One region of the Desulfosporosinus sp. SYSU MS00001 genome, then DNA from elsewhere that is predicted to be linked to it. Evidence: predicted binding sites of a transcription regulator. Region 1 holds the regulator's gene; the other holds the start of a gene.
What was found. The regulator LexA, encoded in region 1, represses DNA repair genes until DNA is damaged. The targets are predictions, from matches to a motif close to CNAACANNTGTTNG.

Region 1 (13,356 bases):
TATCACAGTCACAATGGACGGAAAAAGACAGAGACGAAACCTGAAAAAGAGCGTGCATTTCTCCTGGCCTTGCAAGAGGCAGATCAAGAGTTTAATGAGGATCTGGAAGAGCTGGCCGAGTTAGCACTTACTGCAGGAGTCGAGGTCGTTGGGCAGCTTGTCCAACTGCGTCGTAATGGCCAGTCACGAAGCTATATAGGCAGCGGAAAGCTGGAAGAATTAGTTCATCGGCTTCAGGAAACAAGGGCTGAGGTGCTAATAAGTGATGATGAATTGTCCCCGGCACAGCTGCGGACCCTGGAAATGGAAACGGGTTTGAAAGTTTTGGACCGCACGGGGCTAATCTTAGATATTTTTGCCCAGCGTGCCCGTTCTCGTGAAGGTAAACTTCAGGTGGAACTGGCACAGTTAAAACATTTGCTGCCCTATTTAACAGGACAAGGACAAGCTTTATCCAGGCTAGGCGGCGGAATTGGATCCCGGGGCCCTGGAGAAAGCAAATTGGAGCTTGATCGTCGGAGAATGCGCGAACGAATCAATCTTCTGGAAAAAGAGCTGAGAGCTGTCCTGCAGCATCGGGAGATTCAAAGACGTCAACGGGCTAAAAGCGGTTTAACTGTAGTAGCCTTGGTTGGCTATACAAATGCCGGAAAAACGACGTTTATGAAGAATGCTATGGAGCAAGCCGGCTTTCGTTCTGATATTCCTAGCGGAGAAAATAAATTATTTGCGACCTTAGATCCTATTGTCCGCAGAGTTCAAATTAAACCTGCGCTTGAAATTCTGCTGAGTGACACAGTCGGTTTTATCCGCAAACTGCCTACTAAGCTGCTCGGAGCATTTTTGGCAACTCTCGAAGAAGTTCAGCAGGCTGACGTTCTTATTCATGTCTTAGATGTAAGTCATCCGCAGGCAATTCAACAGGCTGAGACTGTCCACGACGTTTTAGGACAATTGGAGTGTCAAGAAAAGCCGATCATCACTCTGCTCAACAAAGTTGACAAAGTTCAGGATGATGAGAAAATCTCAAAGCTGGCCCAACTTTTGCCTTATCCTATTCCTTTATCGCTTAAACGTGGGGATTCTTTGAACCCTGTCTGGACTGTCCTGGAAACTATGTTAGAGTAAAGTTACTAAACTATAAGGAGGACCATCGTGTTTTCGAATCCTAATTGGCCGGAGCTTATCCATAAAGCAGTTGCAGAGGCAGAAGAAGTTCTCCGCCAACAACTGCCCTATCTGCAAGAAGTTTCGGCATTAAATCATGAAAAAGTACTAAGAGCTTTTCAAGAAGAACGTGTTTCTGCCTATCATCTTCAGGGAACAACGGGCTACGGTCTTGGAGACAGCGGACGGGACGTCCTTGACCGAGTGGTAGCTCGTATCCTGGGGACAGAAGCGGCTCTTGTACGAGGGCAATTTGTTTCGGGTACTCATGCCATTGCGGCTGCGTTGTTTGGCGTCCTTCGGCCCGGTGATCAAATGATTTCTGTGAGTGGTACGCCCTATGATACTTTGGAGGAAGTTATTGGACTTCGGGGAGAAGGACAAGGAAGTTTGCAGGATTTTGGGGTAAGCTATCAGGAGATCCCTTTAGACAGCCAAGGACATATGCAGTTTAGGTTGTTGAAAGAGGCTCTTACGACTAATACAAAAATGGTGATCGTCCAGCGTTCGCGAGGCTATGCTTGGAGAAATTCCCTGACGATTGCTCAACTCAAGGAACTTGTTGATTTTGTAAAAAGCCATTGCCCTAAAGTTGTTATATTTGTGGACAATTGTTACGGTGAATTGGTAGAACCTTTGGAACCAGGTGACATTGGAGCAGATTTAATGGCCGGATCGCTCATCAAAAATTTAGGCGGGAGTATCGCTCCCACCGGGGGATATGTTGCAGGACGGTCTGACTTAGTCAGTTTGGCCGCACAGCGTTTAACGGCACCTGGAGTCGGCGGTCATATGGGTGCAACCCTGGAATGGGAGCGCTTATTTTATCAAGGACTGTTCTTTAGTCCTTTAACTGTGTCTGAAGCTCTTAAAGGAGCGGTTTTTTCTGCAGCTTTCTGGCGAGCTTTAGGTTTTGAAGTAAATCCGGAACCCGAATCGCTCAGAGCGGATCTTATTCAGGCTGTAAAACTAGGGTCGAGAGAAAAAATGATCGCATTTTGTCAAGGACTTCAGAAAGGTTCTCCCCTTGATTCTCACATTAAACCGGTCCCTTCCGACATGCCTGGGTACGAAGACGAAATTATTATGGCAGGAGGGACGTTTATACAGGGTTCGACGAGCGAATTTTCAGCGGATGGCCCTCTGAGAGAACCTTATATTGCTTACCAACAGGGGGGGATTTCTCAAAGGTATATTCAAATGGGAAATATTTTAGCCGCCCTGAATTTATGGCAGCAAGGACTTTTAGATTAAGTATTGGTCATGATATTTGGAACTTTGACCATCCTGTGATACTATTAAACACAGAAAAGAGGTGGATCATGGAAGAGTTAGAATCCAAGAAAAGCACGACCCGCTTTTTGGTAGAATTACTTGAAATAGTCCTGATTGCCTTCGCCCTTTCCTGGGTGTTGAGGACTTATGTTGTTGAAGCACGTAAGATACCTACCGGTTCAATGCTTCCGACAATTCAGCTTCAAGACCGGGTCATTGTCGATAAATTCTTCTTTAAGGAGATTGGTCACTTAACCCGGGGAGATATTGTGGTTTTCAAACCTCCTGCGAGTGCCCATGCAACGGAAGATTTTATTAAACGAATTATTGGTTTGCCCGGAGATAAGATAGAGATTCGTAATCACACGACATATGTCAATGATAAACCTCTCTATGAACCCTATATCTTGGAAAAATCCAAAAATGATTACGGTCCCATTGTTGTTCCCCAGGATTCCGTATTTGTGATGGGTGATAACAGAAATAACAGCGATGATTCAAGAGTTTGGGGTACTTTGCCGATAAAGAATATTACGGGCCGTACGTTGTTCCGCTATTGGCCGCTTGATCATTTTGGAGCTCTCGCCCGCTAAGGTGGGAGCTTTTTTAAATTCGCGCATATACTAAAAGATGAAGCTAATCATCATAACTAGTGTTACGTTCTAACATAATCAATCAGGGAGTTTTATTCATAACAAATACTTATGAGAGGGTGGATAATTGTGGAAAATCACAAAATCTGTGTGATTCTAATCTTTGGCGGACGTTCAGGGGAACATGAAGTTTCTCTTAACTCGGCTCAGTCGATTTATAAAGCGATTGATCGCAATCGCTATGATGTTGAAACTATCGGAATCAATAAGCAAGGTCAATGGTTTTGGGGTATAGTCCCTCAAGATGTAATTAAGGCAGGATTTCCCGAGAGCAATCAGGCTTCTCAAGTAACCCTTGTCGTTGATCCTTCCAATCCACGCTTTATTGCCTTAGATGGCCGAACGCTGCCTAATGAGGGGAAATTTGACGTTGTTTTTCCAGTCCTCCATGGACCATATGGGGAAGATGGAACGTTGCAAGGACTTTTAGAAATGGCCAATGTTCCCTATGCCGGTTCAGGTGTCCTTGGGTCTTCTCTCGGAATGGACAAAGACCGCATGAAAGTGGTATTCCAGGATAAAAAGCTTCCTTTAGCCAATTACCTCACAATCTTGCGTTCCGATTACTTTAAGCAGCCGGAGGATTGGGCGGCGGCTATTGAAGCTAAAATAGGATATCCTTGTTTTGTGAAACCGGCCAATTTAGGCTCCAGCGTAGGAATTTCCAAGGCCCATAACAATTCAGAACTGATTCAAGCTTTAAAGCTGGCTACGACTTATGATCGTAAAGTTGTCGTCGAAGAGAATATCGTGGGCAGAGAAATTGAAGTTGCAGTCTTAGGTAATGATGACCCAAAAGCCTCATTGCCCGGCGAAATTTTGCCGGCGGAAGAGTTTTATTCCTATGAAGCGAAATATTCGGATATCGGCTCCAGTTTGAAAATACCGGCGCCTCTTCCTCAATTCATCATTGAACAATTACAGAGTATGGCCATTGAAGCGTATCGTGCGGTTGATGCAAGCGGCCTTAGCCGTGTGGATTTTTTCCTGACAGATAAGAATGAAATTGTACTCAATGAGATTAATACCTTGCCGGGATTTACGGAGATTTCAATGTACCCGAAACTTTGGGAAGCAACAGGCATTCCCTATGCGAAACTGATTGATCATTTAATCACATTGGGATTTGAACGGTTTGAGGAAAAACAGAAGAGTAAAATATTAAAAGATTAGTAAACTTGTTCAGCTAAAGATGAACATCGAACCAATCCCTTAACAAATGGTATCGCGCTGAAGGATGGATTCTATCCCCGCCGAAGCATGGTAGGGAAGCCACTCTCACTTAAACTCAATGGGCTGGAGCAAACGAGAAAGACGTTTGTTCCAGCCCATTATTTTTAACGTTACTATTCAGTGTGCTCTGTCGCTGTGGAACCATTGGCTCCGCTTCTTCACAGAGGCTTACAAGTGCGAAGACTGTACCCTTGGGTGTCAGTCAAGATTATTTACGCTTTTGAGTTAAGTTCGTGAGTAGTTAACCTAAGTAAGAGGGAAGATGCATATCTTAATTAGGGAGTTTGGATTTAATGCAGGGTGCGAAAAACACCGATGACCTTGCCCAAAATTGAAACATCTTGAGAGTAGATGGGTTCCATTGCCGAGTTTTCAGGCTGAAGACGAATGAGTGTTCTTTCCTTAAAAAATCGCTTTACTGTTGCTTCGTCTCCAATTAAGGCAACGACAATTTCTCCATTGCGTGCTTCATTTTGCTGGTGAACGATAATTAAGTCTCCATCCAGGATTCCGGCCTCAATCATGCTCTCTCCCTGAACTCGGAGCATAAAAACATTTTCCTGATGGACCAGGTCAGCAGGCAATGGAAACGTTCCTTCCATATTTTCTACAGCCAAAATGGGCTGCCCTGCTGTTACACGGCCGATGATTGGAATATGAACAACTTTCCTTGAGTCGAGAGCGTCACTGGTACCGTCTAAAATCTCGATGGCCCTCGGTTTCGTGGGATCTCTTCGAATATATCCTTTATCCTCAAGAGTTTGAAGATGCCCATGAACTGTAGAACTAGACAATAATCCAACTGCTTCGCCGATTTCTCTAACGGAGGGGGGATATCCTTTTTTGTGGATTTCCTGTTTAATAAAATCCAAAATTCTAGTTTGTCGTTCCGATAAATCTGGGTACATACTTTCACTCCCTATTAATAATCATGTATATTTTACCATTCCTTGAAACGTATTGCAAACAAATGTTCGAAGAATGATAACTATATAACAAAGACAGAGAAGAGGAGATGACGATTTGCGAACTAAGATTCAGTGGAATTTTCTTATAGCGCTGACTCAAATCCTTTGTCTGATGGCTGTTGCCTTGGCTTTTTGGAATTTAATCCATCGTTATCCCAGCCTGGATAAGGATGTTTATCCCTACTTGCTCTCAATTTCTCCCGACGTTGTTAAGGAATGTTCCCAAGAGTATAGGGCCGGTAAAACAGTTTCCTGGGAGGATCTGTTGGCGGTCCGCTCAACACTTTCCCCAAAAGAGGCCCAATTATTAACCGAACAGCTCAAAAATAGGATTTCTTTCAATAACTTATCCTGGGGGAATATTCCTCTGCACACAAAGAAACTAGTAACAAGACATCGGGAAATTTTAGTTCAATTTCAATATCTCACACCAGGAAGGTACAGATTCCCGGTAGTTGGAAAAACATGGTTTGAAGATAGTTACGGTGCAGATCGTGAAGGAGGCAAACGTACTCATGAGGGGACAGACCTCTTTGCTCCGGAAGGTACTCCCATAATCAATATTTGTGGAGGAAGAATAGAACAGCTGGGATGGAATCGCTTGGGTGGAGAACGGGTTGGAGTACGCGGTGACGATGGGAATTATTATTATTACGCTCATTTGGAAACGATATCGTCCAAATTAGTTAAAGGAAAACGAATTGAAGCGGGCGAAATCATTGGAACTATGGGTCATACTGGAGATGCTTTAACGACACCGGATCATCTTCATTTAGGTATTGAGCTCCCAAATGGTCAGTGGATAAATCCTTATCCCTTTCTCGTTGTCTGGCAATATTGGGATGCCGAGAACTCTGTTAAGGGAAATAACAACTCAGTTTTAACGTCTCAAATTTCAGCAAAACCTTTAGTCTCGCATAGTTATGATGCTCAGGAACTATCGACTCAAGATCTAAGTTATATTCTGATCAACCTAAAAACTAACCGCTTATTAAAGGTAAGAAATGGCGACATTCAACGTGCTCCCGCGAGTACAACAAAACTTCTCACCGGTTTGCTTGCAGTACAGAGTCTTAAAGAAACGGATAGGGTTCGAGTGGGCAAAGAGGTGGAAGTGGAAGGCTCGCGGCTGGGTCTCTTGCCTGGAGATGAGATTTCAGTCCGCGATCTTTTGATAGCTCTCTTTGTGCACAGTGCTAATGATGCTGCTGCCGCTCTAGCAGTGAAAGTAAGTGGTACATTACCAGCCTTTGCAGGAGAAATGAATAAGTACGCCTCATCCTTGGGATGTTCCAAAAGCAATTTTGTAAATCCTCATGGACTTCCCGCTCCTAATCACTATTCAACGGCTAGCGATCTAAGCAAAATCGCCAAAGCCTTTATCAACAATCCAGATTTAATGAAATTTGTTAATGAAAAGACTGCAGCCGTACATTGGGTGGATTCAAGAGGCCGAGACCATTCTATAGTACTTAAAAATACCAACAGCCTTCTGGGGGTTTATCCGGGGGATCATGGCCTTAAGACCGGTACAACAACTGAAGCGGGACAATGTCTCATATCCTATGTCTCTAGCACGGATGGGGAGCTTTTGCTCGTCTTGTTAGGCAGTATGCAGCGCTACAGTGATAGCATAAAATTACTGGATGAAGGGTGGGCTGACCAACGAATCAATGCAGCGATTCATAATCTTTCCAAGGATCAAAGAGGTATATTTTCAAGCCCCGGAATTTATTAGTTTTGTCTGGAATCGGTATTTTATGTTATGATAGATAGTAACATAAATCAACGTGCCGATGGCTCATAGAAATCATTAAAAACAACTAAAATCTGAGGGATTGATAAACTTGAAAACAATTAGTAAACAATGTGTTTTGGAAGAACGGCTTTGTACAGATTGTGGTGAGTGTGATCGCTGCGATCTAGACCCAAGTAAATTATGTGATAATTGTTGTCAGTGTATAGATACTCTTGAAGGTGATTATGCCGAAATCGGAATTGATGATATATTAATTAATAAGGAAGAACGAAGTTCCGGAAACAGACTTCGAGGAAAGGGCATAAACTATACTCTTAAACGCCGATAATGTCCATAAGAGGACAAACCCCTATGTTGGAATCATCCAATATAGGGGTTTTTGTCATAACAAAGGGATATTCTTCCCGCCGGGCAAAAGTTCTTAAAGGAATTTAGACATAATAGTTGAATTATTCAGATATAGAATTCAAAAGATGGTAAGGAGTAAAGCGCACCTTGATCCCTCATACCTAAAATAAGAACCGATTTTACAATATATTACAATATATTGGAAGGTAATTTTTGGTTGTTTATAGAAAATAAGATTTAAAATATTCCTTCTGGTATCTATTATATCAACACTTACATTAGGATTGAGGTGGACACAAAAGCATATGGTTAATCAAATACTTGAATCTTGTCGCAGGATCAGTTTTCAGGTTAATTTATTTGAATTACTTGAAGGCCTGTCCATTTTAGTACTAATAGCAGTGCTTGTTTTACTACAGAGAAAAATTCTTAGTTATGTGAGAAAGGAAAGTATGATTGATGAGCGGATAAGAGAAACAAGCGCCAGAATTGCACGGGTGGTGGCAGAAATAGAAGAATCCAAAGAAGAAATTACAGGGCGGTCTAAAGAAGAAACGTGCCTAGCGGAGAACTCTGAGGCAGAACTTGATTCCAGTAAACAAGAAACTGATAATAATGGTCCTAAAGGAAAGAAGACTCGAGCAATGTCAATGGAAGAACGATGGGCGGATTTTGAAAAGAAAAGAGCGATACGCACTACAGCCTGAGGATAAGCCACACCTAAAAAGGTTGTGGCTTTTGAATTTTTGTAATAGGATATTATTTAATCAATATTTATTTTGAAAAGAGTATGTATGATTGAATTAGTCTAGGTCATAGAATTAGTAGTGGCAACTGGTTAAATAGTATTAAGATAAAAAAGATGGTTAGCGGTGATATTGTTGGTAATTTTAGGAGTTCTGATATTTTTTGCCCGAATTATAGACGTTTCCTTAGATACACTTCGTCTGAAGTCAATGATTAGAGGCAAAAAATATATTGTTTCACTCATTGCCTTTGTGGAAATTATTGTTTATACCTTGGGTGCATCTCAGGCGTTTAAATACGTTATGCATCCGACAGTGCTGATTTTTTATGCCTGCGGATATGCAGCAGGCAACTATATTGGCATGATAATAGACGATAAATTATCGCGGGATAGTATTTATGTCTTAGTTGTTGCAAATCACGATGAGTGGAGTTTGGCAGATACCCTGAGAGAACAGGGATTCGCTGTAACAACGGCTAAAGGGTATGGAATGAATGGTTCAGAAAAGTCTCAACTGATACTTATCGTGAAGAAAAAACAGTTTAGAGAATTAACAAGGCTTATTCAAGAGTTTGATCCCACTGCCTATGTTGTAAGTATGGATGTCAAGGATATGAAGAGATAACTGGCCTTATAACATCCTACACTGTTATAAACCAATGTAATCAGAAGTGAATTATTGCATAATGGGAATTTGCGATTAATTGTCCTTGGAATATTGAAAGTCGGATAACTTTCTTGGTCCTTCCAGAAACTCTTTAGCGATAAATAATGTTCCGTCGTCCTTAGTTTTGACACTCCATTTGATAAGCGCTATTGATCCATCAGTGATTTCGATACCCGTGATACTTCGCGGATGGACACAGCTTCCGTCATTAAAATAGGGAGGGCCGTCTACCTCCGGGAACATTGGTCTATGAGTATGCCCGGCAATAAGCGGGTGTTTATTTAAAGTTACCCATTCTATCAGTGCTTTATCTACATCTTCCTTTTTCTCATAATTTTTTGCAGTACTTGTGGGGTCATTCATACCGAATAACTCGAGGTGTTTCCATAAATATCTTACGAGAAATCGGGATAATCTCCAGAGCTCATAATCCATAATATTTACCTGGTGACCATGAATTAAGAGGATCTTCTGATTTGTTTCTTGATGTCTTAAAATTAACCCCTCATGTAGTTTTAGATCCTGAAATAAGGAGATAGACTTTTTTTCTTGTTCATCGAAGTATTGATATAAGTTATTGAATACATAATTCTCGGATTGTTTAACGATATCGTGATTTCCCCAAATCATATAAAGACGGCCCTCATTGTAAAATTTAGAGAGGAGCAGAAAAGTATCATTATGTACATTAATGATGTCGGTTAGTTTAGTATTTTTCCAGAGTTCATCACCATCACCAACTTCGATGTAGGTATAGTTTTCATGGTAGTAATGGTTTAAGGCAGCGTAATATACATTTTGGTTCTTGGAAAAATCATCAGCCCAACTTCCGTCTCCTCGGTGGATGTCACTCATTAGGATGATTTTTGAGGAGTTGTCAAAAGGGATTTCTTCTGCTGTTTGAAATATTTTTGAAATACGTTCTAACTTATCCATGTCAGCCTCCTCGTTCACCTAATTGATTCAATAAATTGTTACTTTTTTAATTAGTTAATTTAAGCAACAAGACCCAAGTCGCAGCTGGTTATAATCTAGTATATTGGATACAGGTAAAAAGGGTGCCCCTAAATACACCCTTTTTGGAACTATAAGAAAAGGAAGTGATATCACTTGGACGACCATGTAGAGAAAATAGAACCTATAAGCAGCATTCGCCCAGCTCGAAAGATCGGGCTTGACGATTCTCGTAAAGGGCAGCGGGAAACGATGTATCACTTTGACAGAAAGAAGGTTCAAAAGCGACAGGATTCAAAATCTTCTTCCTTAAAAAAGATGCAAGCCCACAATGAAATTTGCACTAATAGCTTGGCAATGATTTCGGAAGAGATCATGGATATAAAGAAACGTTTAGCTTTTGACAGATCTAAAATTATCCCGGAGGAGTAACCTGCTATCCCTTAGAAACGCGGGAAACTTTATATGAGTATCGGAAAAGCAGTGGTACTTGGGTTATAAGTAAAGAAAATTAAGAATCACTTAATTTCTCCCAGTCATCTAAAGACAATGATTCCCAATACCCGCAGCATCTACAAAGTACAATTTCTCGCTGGTTAATGTAGGTATAATAATACGTTTTACTGTTGCATTTTGGACATCGTAATACCATATTGAAAACTCCTTAAAAGCTAAACCTTGAAAGATGGTTTCCCGTTTTTTGAATATGCCAGTTGGCCATTAACAAATGTATAGATGACTTTGGAGTTGAGATTAAATGGATCTCCGTCAAAGACGACCAAATCAGCATCATAGCCTATTTTAACAGCCCCGATTTGCTGACCGCATTCTAAAATTTCTGCGGGGTTCGAAGTAAGAGCACGCAGTGCTTCGGAAGGATTCAAGCCTTCAGCGATACTCAAAGAAGCAATAGTGCGCAATTGGTCTATGGAATTATAGGGATGATCCGTAATTAGAGCAACTTTTATGCCGGCATTAACCAGATTAATGGCAGTCTTGTAATTTCGGCTTTTTAATTCCATTTTAATTCGCGGTGTTAACATAGGGCCAAAAGCTACTGGTATTTTGCGTTCTTTAAGACAGTCTTCGACTAAATCAGCTTCGGTTCCATGTTCAATAACCAGTTTGTGAATTTTGAATTCTTCAGCAATACGTATAGCGGTGACAATATCGTCAGCTCTATGAGCATGGGCTCGTAAAGAAATTTCACCTTGAAGGACAGGAATAACCGCCTCAAGACGGGGATCTCGATAGTTAATTTTGCCTTGTTGCTTTAACTCTCGATAATCTTCTGTTCGCATAAATAGTTCCCTGATTAAAGCAGCCGTTCCCATTCTCGTAACTGGGCATTTACTTTCAATGCCATAAGTACTGATTGGATTTTCGCCCAAGGCAATTTTTAAGCCAACTGGGCTTTTTATGACCATTTGATCAATGATCCGTCCTGATGTTTTAATCGCTAAAGAGAGGCCACCTACAACATTATTACTCCCTGGTCCCACCATAACTGTTGTAACCCCAGATTTAACAGCGTCTTTAAAAGACACATCCAGAGGGTTGACTGCATCGATACCTCGAAGATGGGGGGTAACCGCATTGGAGGTTTCGTTATTGTCAACTCCAATTTTTCCGGTACATTCTTCAATAATTCCTAAATGGGTATGGCAGTCAATAAATCCAGGCAAAACATATTGCTCTTGAACATCAATTATTGAAGAACAGCCGGCAGAGGATAGACCCTCTTCCAGAGCTGATATCTTACCCATCTCGATTAAAATGTCCTTATGTACGGTTTTCCCATGCTGTTCTAAAATTAGACAATTTTTAAGAAGCAGTGAGTCCAAATAACCATACCTCCTCTCGTAGGTTTAGTTTGTCTTAATAATTAGGAGATTATGAGATTATGAGATTATAAGGATACAAAGATTGAAAACATAAAAGACGCTTTCAGCGTCTTTTTGCTTGACAGAATTAATCTTTAGTTCCCTCACTCTCAAAATCTGACGTGTTATTACTTAATTCTTTGGGGAGGGAATTTCCGTCTTCTTCAAACGCTTCGTCCTTGATTGCTTCGATGCCTTCCTCCGCTGGCATTACTTTCTGGTCCTCTTTCAGTCGTGTATTGGGCAAACCACAATTGGGACAAAAATATACTAAGATTGGCTTATCTCGATTGGCAACCTCTTCAATGCTCATGGTTAAAGCATAAGCAGTCGTAATAAACCATTGATCCTGATTGCTTTTTTTATCGCAATGGACACATCGAATTTCTTCCGTCATTCTTATCAACCCCTTACTTTAATTTATGGATTTGAGTGAACAAGGTTCCTGAAATTGTACATTGACCATCTAAAGAAGTAGAAGATGGGGCGAAAAGAAGGTATGAATTATTGCGAATATGAGAAGATAATAAAAATACCGGAAAGGAACTAAGGAAATGAAAGCAATTACATATCAAGGGGTCAATCACGTCGAGGTTAAAAATGTTGAAGATTCTACAATTATGAAGGACGATGACATAATAATTAAGGTTACTTCTACGACCATTTGTGGTTCGGATTTACATCTATTACGCGGACGTATCCCCAAAATGCCCAAAGGATTTATTATTGGTCATGAAGCTATGGGCGTTGTGGAAGAAGTAGGAAGCGACGTCAAAAAAGTTAGAAAGGGTGATCGAGTAATAGTGCCTTTTCCAGTGGCTTGCGGGTACTGTTGGTACTGTATGCATGGGCTGTGGAGCCAATGTGATAATTCAAATGATCATGGTGAAATAGGCGGCATTTTGGGCTATAGCGAGCTAATGGGCGGCTATGACGGCGGTCAGGCAGAATACCTGAGAGTACCCTATGCCAACGTTGGTCCAAGAATAGTTCCGGAAAATCTTACTGATGAACAAGTGCTTTTTCTAACAGATATATTGCCGACTTCGTACTGGGGGGTAGAAAATGGCGGTGTGAAAAGGGGGGACACTGTAGTAGTTTTAGGCTGCGGACCGGTTGGCTTGCTTACCCAAAAATGGGCTGCCTTGATGGGGGCAGATAGAATTATAGCCGTAGATAATCTGAACTACAGGTTGGAACATGCCCAAAAGTTTAACAAAGTTGAAGTGGTAAATTTTGATAACTATGATAATACCGGAGAATATATTAAAGAAATAACTCATGGCGGAGCGGACGTAGTTATTGATTGTGTTGGGATGGACGGGGAAATGTCTTCAGTTGAAAAGTTGGAAACACTATTAAAGATTCAAGGAGGCTCAAAATCTGCCCTTGAAATTGCCTCCCAGGCAGTCCGTAAGGGGGGAACAATATCTGTGGTTGGTGTCTATGGAGCGAGATATAATAATTTCCCCTTTGGAGATTTCTTTTCCAGAAATGTTACCTTAAAAATGGGCCAATGTCCTGCACATTCGTATATAGATCGTATTTTAGATATGATTGTCAAGAATGAGTTTGATGCAACGGATATAATAACTCATCGAATGTCACTAACTGAAGGCGAAAAGGCTTACGAATTATTTGATCAAAAGCTTGACAACTGTATCAAAGTTGTCTTGAAACCTTGATTTAGAGAATTAAATA
Region 2 (8,486 bases), on a different contig from region 1:
AACCAATCACGGCCCAAATTGCACCGACTATAACAACATTACGGAACCCATATTTAAACATTATTCTGCCGGAAAGAGTCGCCGCAACAACCCAGCCCATGGACATAAAAGCAAGTGCAAAACCCGCAATTAACGGAGTTTTATTCATAACTCCTTGGATATAGGTGGGTAAAAATGATGATAATCCGATAATGACAACACCTGTTGTTAACGTGGCTAAATTTGATACAAGAATCAGTGAATGTTTCCAAATCCACAAAGGCATAATGGGTTCAACAGCCCTCTTCTCTTGTAAAATGAATAATAAGACGCCAAGAATGACAATTCCGGTTAATATAAGAATCGGTGCTGAAGTCATTGGCCAAACTGTTCCTGCTTGGATAAAAATAACCATTAAGGCACTGATTGTAATAAATATCAAACCCGATCCTAAATAATCAATTTTATGTTCTTGAGCATGTACAGTCTCTTTAAGGAAAATCCATATTCCTATCATAGAAAACAGACCTATTGGAATGTTTATCCAAAATATCCAAGACCACCGAACATATTGTACAAAAAAAGCACCTAGGGCTGGGCCAATAATTGATGATACCCCCCAAACGCTTGAAAGATACCCTTGAATACGAGCACGTTCTGAGATATCAAAAATGTCCCCAACAATAGTCGTGGCAATCGGTTGAACAGCACCTGCCCCAACACCCTGGATTAAACGAAAGAGTATGAGCATATTCATGCTTTTGGCTAACCCACAAAGTAATGAACCTATCAAAAAGACGATAACCCCAAATGAAAAGATAGGTTTTCGGCCATACAAATCAGCCAATTTCCCATAGATCGGGATTGTTACCGCCTGCGCTAAGAGAAACGCCGAAAACACCCAGCTGAACTTTGAAAACCCGCCTAAATCACCTACAATACTTGGAATCGCTGTAGCTACTATCGTCGCTTCAATGGCTGCCATAAACATCGCTAACATAATACAAGCTAATGTAACTTTGCGATTTGTCTTAGCATTTTCTCTTGCGTGAATTTGTTCCGAACTATGCATTAAGAAATAACTCCTTCTGGAACCGAACCGTATAAAATTTAGTTTCAAAGATCTTCAACAGTTCAATCCTTAATTCAATTCTCTATGTTTCTCCAAGACTGCCCGTATCGTAAACCATTCAATATCATCGGAAAGCAAATCTTTTATTGGCCGTAATTTTTCGCGACCAGCTTTTTGGGCCGCTTCTAAAATTAAAGGTTCCTGATCAACGGGAATAAAGTCGTCCCAAGGTACAGCATGTCCCTCCAGACCACAGCGCACAAGGTGATTCTGTACCGTTAATTCTGTTATTTTCCTAACCTTCCCTATTTCTTCAATAGAATACCCTTCTTGATACAAGAGCAGAGTTTGGACATGACTAGGAAGTTTATCCTTTGACATATCTGTTATCGCTAAATTAATAGTTGTTGCCTTACTGGATTGTTTTGCCGCTGTGTCCAAGCTGCTGTCTGCAGGCAAGGAAAGCATGCTGTTCCTTTTGGGTTTGGAATCTCCCATAAAATCAGCAATTGCATTCAAGAATTCATCTCCATACTTTTCTAATTTCCGTTCCCCAACTCCACTAATCCGAATCATCTCCCTAGGATTTGACGGGCAAACCTGGGACATTTCCCGTAAGGTGCTATCAGCAAAAATCATATATGGGGGCAAGTTCTCCTGTGCTGCTAATTCTTTTCGCAGTGCCCGGAGCCGATCGAAGAGACTGACTTCCTCCACGACATCGCGTGAAGGTTGTAGAGACACTTTTTTCATAACTTTTGTCTCACCTTTTATAACAGAAACTGCAGAAGGCATAAGCTTCAGTACTGGATACTCTCCGGTTGATAATTGCAAATAACTCTCAGCGACTAAATAATTAATAAGATCTTTTATTTCCTGAAGTGACATATCCTTTAAAAGTCCATGCGTAGAAAGCCTATCAAAATTCAGTTCGATTATCTTCGCTTTGCGTGACCCCTTTAGTACTTCAGCAACCATGCCAATCCCAAAGCGTTCTCTCATCCGATAGATACATGAAAATATTTTCTGCGCATCTAATGTAATATCAACTATCTCACGTGTATCATTACAATTACTACAGTTTTCACAATGATTCGGAACCTCTTCTTCCCCGAAGTATTCTAAAATAGTTTTCCTCAAACAACGAGGGGTATGACAAAAATCCACCATTCCTTGAAGCTTTTTATGCTCATTCAATTTCCGCTCCGGATTTAATACACTCTGTTCGATGAGAAATCTTTGCAGAACAACGTCTTGAGGCGAAAAGAGTAAAATACATTCCCCCGGTTCTCCATCACGTCCCGCACGTCCAGCCTCTTGATAATAGGCCTCCATATTTTTTGGCATATTGTAATGGATTACATAACGAACATTAGATTTATCAATACCCATTCCAAAAGCGTTAGTAGCCACCATGATCAGGGTTTCATCAAAAAGAAAATCCTCTTGGCTCTTTTTACGCTCGTCGTCACTCATCCCGGCATGGTATTTTCCGATCTTTAAACTATGTTTCGTTAAAAAAGCCTGGAGATGATCCACTTCTTTCCGAGTTCCAGCATAAATGATTCCTGATTGATCCCTATGTGCCTGTACATAGTCTAAAACAAATGCCTTTTTGTTCTCTCCCCGAAGAGTTGTAAACGACAAATTAGGCCGATCAAAGCCCGTCACATAAACATTAGGGTTATCAAGCTGGAGCAAACGAACAATATCTCTCTGAACCTCCTCGGTTGCAGTTGCTGTAAAGGCGCCAATCAGCGGCTTTTGAGGCAGAGAGTTCACAAAAGATCCCAATTGAATGTAGCTTGGCCGAAAATCATGTCCCCATTGCGAAACACAATGGGCCTCATCAATTGCCAAAAAAGAAACATTCAGAGATTTCAAGAGCATACGAAAGTTCTCCGATTCTAATCGTTCCGGAGCAATATATAGTAGTTTATAGTCTCCGTGAAGGACTCGCTCTATTCGGGTCCTTACTTCACCGAGGGATAAGGAACTATTTATAAAGGTCGCTGAAACTCCAAATTGCTGGAGAGCATCAACCTGATCCTTCATTAAAGAAATTAACGGTGAGATAACCAAGGTGGTTCCCTGAAAAATTAAAGCAGGAACTTGATAGGCTAAGGATTTACCTGCCCCTGTGGGCATTATTGCCAGCGTATCCCTGCCCTTAAGCAGACTCTCTATCACTTTTTGCTGACCATCCCGAAATTGAGTATAGCCAAAATACTTCCGCAATACTCTAAGCGCCGTTTCTATGAGCACTTTGAACAACTCCTTAAAAGGATAACTCTTCTATCTATTATAGCAAAAAAAAATAAGATTAAGGTCTTATTCCCAAATCTTAAAGTACATTCTGTACTAATGTGACTAATAATTACGCCACGACCTTCGTATGCTCATGTTGTAATCCAGGACATTGGGGTGAATGTCCCTCAGCAATAAGAAAACCCCCAACATTTCTTTAGCTGTTGGAGGAGACCACCAATGAACAAAATCTAGGGCAACCGTTGAGGCTCATAAGATCTGATAGCATGTTTACTCAGATTTCGCTGTTTCTCACTTAAATTATCTGGTTCTTCGTCTTTTTCCAATTCCGTTAAATGTCCCCAATACCTCTTCGGCATCAGTGTCATACGGCATTTCGGATTATATCGCTCTTCAATAGCGATGGTTTGATAAAATTGCTTCCAAAGACGACGATACTCAACTTCCGATTTATCAACTTCAGGTAACGTTAATTCATCAACCTCAATCAGATTCGCTTCCTGCCCCTGATAAACTAAAGCCATCTTATGTGTTTTATCATAAATCATAAACGACTCATTGCGAAACCTATCACAGAAATGATCAGAAATAAGAGGCAATACAAAATTTTTAGGTTCAATTACTGCCACCATAACCTTATCATAAACAGAAAATCGTACGAATCCTTTGAACTTATGACTTTCTGACGTCAAATGACGTACGGCTTTTAGCAAGGTGCTAACAGTATCATCTGTAAGCATCGACATAACCTTACTCCCGTGCGTATAGCCTAAGCGTAAAAAATGATAGATTAATAGTTCCTTCTGAGAAGCATTTGTCCAAAAACCCAGCGTAACTAATTCCTGCGCTTGAACTGAGATTTTTGCTGCAATTGAATTATAGACCCGATCCGACTTGTTGATGTCCGTCTCAATCCATTTTGGTGTATCAAAAAGGCTTTGCTGATCACTAGGAGTTCTGATAGCACTTGGGACCTCCTTGAGAGCAAAGCTTTCGAAAACACAGCACATCAACCCTTCGAAACTCCCATCATATTCATAAACTATCTCTGCTCTGTCAAACACTGACTCACTTCCTCTCTCGTCATAGAAGGATCGGGGAAAAGAGAGAGCTGCTCTGCAAAACCGCTTAATAATTTATGCTGATCGGACATCAGCGTTCTCAAAGAAACATCTGATGGTATCTTTAGTCGATTCATAACTTTTCCCTTACAAGTAATAAAATACTGTGCCCGTTTTAGTACAACACCCATCTTTTTGAGTCCATCAAAATCAATTAAACTACTTTTCCTTGCCGTTAGAATACGCATGGCGCTGGTTACCCCTATTCCCGGAACACGCAAAAGCATCTCATAAGGCGCTTTATTTATTTCAATAGGGAACTGTCCAAGATGGTTAATTGCCCAATTACACTTAGGGTCAACTTGCAAATTAAAATTTGGAGTTTGCTCATCAAGCAGTTCATTGGCTTCAAAGCCATAAAATCTCAACAGCCAATCAGCCTGGTAAAGGCGATGTTCACGTAAAAGAGGAGGTTTTGTGTCTACAGATGGTAACAGAGTATGTTCCGCAACCGGTATATACGCAGAATAAAAAACCCTTTTCAGACGATATTTTTTATAGAGTCCTTCGCTTAAGGTTAGTATTTTATGATCCGTATCAGGCGTCGCACCTACAATCATCTGTGTGCTCTGCCCTGCGGGTACAAACTTTGAAGCATGTCGAAATTTCACAAGGTCTGAGCTATTCTCTTGGATCTTATGACTAATAAACCCCATAGGCCGTAATATGGAATCCCTTGTCTTATTCGGGGCTAAAAGCCTCAAACTTTCTTGGGATGGCAATTCGATATTAACACTCATACGGTCAGCTAAAAGCCCTAAGTGAGTAACGAACTCACTGTCCGCTCCAGGTATAGTTTTAACATGGATATATCCATTAAAATGATAAACTTCACGCAGCAGTGTTAATGCCTTGATCATTTGCTCCATAGTATAATTAGGGCTTTTAATTACTCCGGAGCTAAGAAACAATCCCTCAATATAGTTCCTTCGATAAAAATTGACCGTTAGTTCTGCCAGCTCACTAGGAGTAAATGCCGTTCTTTTGGTATCATTTGAGGTGCGATTTATACAATATTTGCAATCATAGATACAGATATTCGTCATTAAAACTTTTAGTAACGAAATACAACGTCCATCAGCCGCAAAACTATGACAAATACCCGCATTTGCAGCACTTCCTATGCTCCCTTGTTTCCCTCGTCTATCTACACCACTGGAGGTACAAGCTACATCATATTTGGCTGAGTCTGATAAAATCATCAATTTGTCGTAAATATCGATGCCAATCCCCTCCATATTTTAGTTTATATTATATCTTGTCAACACTATAATACAAAACATATGTTCTTGTCAAAGGGAATAAGGCAAACATATGTAAGTGGTTTGTGTAAAGATATATCAAATGTTCCATTTGAATATAAATAATTTATTCTGTCTTAACTATCACATTTAAAGTACCTTTCAGGAATATCCATTGCTATATCCTCCCGTTAATTTTAATTTATAGATAAACGGAATTATTGTTATGCTATATATGTATTTAACACATAAAACTCGTTGCTATATACTTGTTACATAAATTTACTCAACCACAAGAAAAGGAAGCAAGAGGTTGTAAGCGATGAGAAATGCACTTCAAATAACAAAGATGTTAAAACTAACGCGGATTTTTATAGCAATAATTCAAATAGGAATTCTTTATATCTTTTCGTTAATTGGAAGTTTCTTAGGTGAACTATTGCATCTGAACTTTCCTGGGAGTCTTATTGGTATGGGCATATTATTTATCCTTTTGCACCTCAAGGTCTTTCCGTATAACTGGGTTGTCATCGGCGGTAACTGGTTGCTTGCCGAATTGCTTTTGTTCTTTATTCCATCAGTCGTAGCAATAATGCAATACATACAATTTCTCCACCGGGAAGGTCTTGATCTATTCCTGATCATCTTAATTAGCACAGCCGCTGTCATGGTTAGCAGTGGTCTTACCGCAGAAATGATAACTAGAAAAGGAGGAAAGGCATTATGAGCGAATTTGTAGGATTCATAAGTGTAGTTCTCACCATTATCTTCTATTATTTTTCAAAGGCTTTATATGGTCGCATTCGATTTGTTCTATTTTCACCCTTATTAATTGCACCTGCGGCATTAATAATTGGTTTGCTAACACTTCATATTTCCTATTCAAGTTATATTATCGGCGGAAAATGGTTGAGTGTACTTTTACAACCTGCAATAGTAGCTTTTGCTTTACCATTATATAAACACTATGACTTATTAAAAAAATATTTCCCAGAAATCATTCTCAGTGTCTTAGCAGGTACCCTCTCTGCATTTTTATCTTCTGCCCTGCTGGGGCTGGGCGCTAATTTTGAACCTCAAATTATCCTTAGTTTAGCACCCCGTTCTGTTACAACTCCTATTGCTATTGATGTTTCCAATAACTTAGGTGGTATCCCTTCCCTTACTGCAGTCTTCGTTATCTTTACCGGCTTAATGGGGCTTGTTATCGGCCCACTGGTAATCCGTTTTCTCCACCTTCGCTCGCCGATAGCTAAGGGGGTTTTACTGGGAACGGGAGCACATGGCTGCGGAACATCCGCTGCCTTATCATTAGGTTCTCTCGAGGGTACGATTGCAAGCCTCGCCATGATCTTTGCTGGATTAGCAACCATCGTTCTTGCTCCGATCATTTTTCCGTTACTCCTAAAGTTATAATGAGTTTACGCTTTTCAACTTTGTGAGATAGACGAGGAAACTATATTCTTCAACCCTTTAATCGTGGTATCTAACGTTATGTCAGCGGAAGAGTGTCAGAAAATTGACTTCCTTAATTTCATGTGTGAGGCAAATTATTTCGGAGATGCCATGTCTAGTACCTCTACTCCGTCAGACGATCATCCTTGCCTGTTGCGACATTAGATTTAGAAGGGAAGATACCACAATTGTTTTTACTTAAATCTTTAAGGTTGTATAGTTTTTAGTTTTTTCCAAAACAAGCCACTCCTAATGAATATCCCCAATTTTTAGAGAAAGAGTAGAACTCCACGATATTCAGTGGAGTTCTACTCTTTCTCTTGTTCGTCATATAATTCGCCTTGAGTGATTGCCTTAATGATAACAACTACATGGGTCGCAGGATAGCACATACAAGTAGTGGAGATAACCTAAACTTTCAGGTCGTGGCTTTGCAAATTCTCCGAATTTAATAAATGTACTAGTTTACTGTGGTGTTCTGCCTATTAATTGCATTTTCAAATATTGTCCGCCATTTATTTACGATAAATACAGGTGCAAATGGGTCGACTGTCTTAAGCTGACTACTAAAACTTTTTGCTATAGCAACCCGATTTTGTTGAGCCTTTTTATATTTTTCGTTTGTACTAGCTGAGATCTTTCCATTTTGCTGAATTTCTTTTTTCATTTGATCCAAAAGAGGAAACTGGTATTTAAACAGGGTCTCCATATTCTCAATGGTTTTGCTCTCGATTATCAAGCTTCCTTCGGGTAAAAGCTGTAAATTATCAAGTTGCAGTTGAATATTTTTAATAGCTATTTCTTCAAAAAAAACAGTATCTTCGCTATCTACACCATTTGTGTCCTCATTAATTGAATTAGCAAGGTTTGAAGTTAAGTTATACCATGTTGTGTTCAATCTTTCTGTATTAATAATAAAATTATATATTAGACCTACGTTTAATAAAATAGATATAACAAGTGCTAGAATAATTTTTTTTATAACTAATCGCCATCCTTTCAATGGTACTTTTTTCTAAATAATATCATTATCGGAATCTAACTTCAATGAATATTAAGTTTAGATAAACTTTATCCTCTATACAAAGATAAACAAATATAAAAAATCCACAGATATTTTGGCAGTCTGTCTGGAGTTTGTTACCTGGCGATAACCTACTTTCCTAGGGGCCTGCGCCCCAAGTATCCTTGGCCCTGGAACGAAAGGCGGATGAGCCTTTCGCCACATTGCGACTTGTGAAACATTCTCCTTCAATGTGGATCCGAACGGATGGAACCCCGGTAGTGTACTTTCATTTCTATCATGAAACACAAATAGACTGCCATATTTGGCAGTCTATCGCTTGTTTA

Region 2: ACPUYX_RS20515 (putative DNA modification/repair radical SAM protein) is a predicted target of LexA. The motif match lies at 5,717-5,730, and genes of this name have one in related genera.

The regions. Positions count from the first base shown of each region.
Region 1 is NZ_JBNFTW010000010.1:37,429-50,784, forward strand. Features, by position in the region: gene hflX (GTPase HflX) at 1-1,128, shown strand, start outside; gene ACPUYX_RS16455 (aminotransferase class I/II-fold pyridoxal phosphate-dependent enzyme) at 1,156-2,421, shown strand; gene lepB (signal peptidase I) at 2,490-3,035, shown strand; gene ACPUYX_RS16465 (D-alanine--D-alanine ligase family protein) at 3,147-4,268, shown strand; gene lexA (transcriptional repressor LexA) at 4,619-5,236, opposite strand; gene ACPUYX_RS16475 (peptidoglycan DD-metalloendopeptidase family protein) at 5,352-7,034, shown strand; gene ACPUYX_RS16480 (hypothetical protein) at 7,144-7,383, shown strand; gene ACPUYX_RS16485 (hypothetical protein) at 7,709-8,110, shown strand; gene ACPUYX_RS16490 (DUF2179 domain-containing protein) at 8,276-8,776, shown strand; gene ACPUYX_RS16495 (metallophosphoesterase) at 8,852-9,754, opposite strand; gene ACPUYX_RS16500 (hypothetical protein) at 9,929-10,204, shown strand; gene ACPUYX_RS16505 (amidohydrolase) at 10,444-11,616, opposite strand; gene ACPUYX_RS16510 (hypothetical protein) at 11,744-12,052, opposite strand; gene ACPUYX_RS16515 (zinc-dependent alcohol dehydrogenase) at 12,210-13,340, shown strand.
Region 2 is NZ_JBNFTW010000019.1:333-8,818, reverse strand. Features, by position in the region: gene ACPUYX_RS20530 (MDR family MFS transporter) at 1-1,051, opposite strand, end outside; gene recQ (DNA helicase RecQ) at 1,121-3,316, opposite strand; gene ACPUYX_RS20520 (TIGR03915 family putative DNA repair protein) at 3,550-4,383, opposite strand; gene ACPUYX_RS20515 (putative DNA modification/repair radical SAM protein) at 4,362-5,663, opposite strand; gene ACPUYX_RS20510 (CidA/LrgA family protein) at 6,004-6,408, shown strand; gene ACPUYX_RS20505 (LrgB family protein) at 6,405-7,097, shown strand; gene ACPUYX_RS20500 (hypothetical protein) at 7,597-8,139, opposite strand.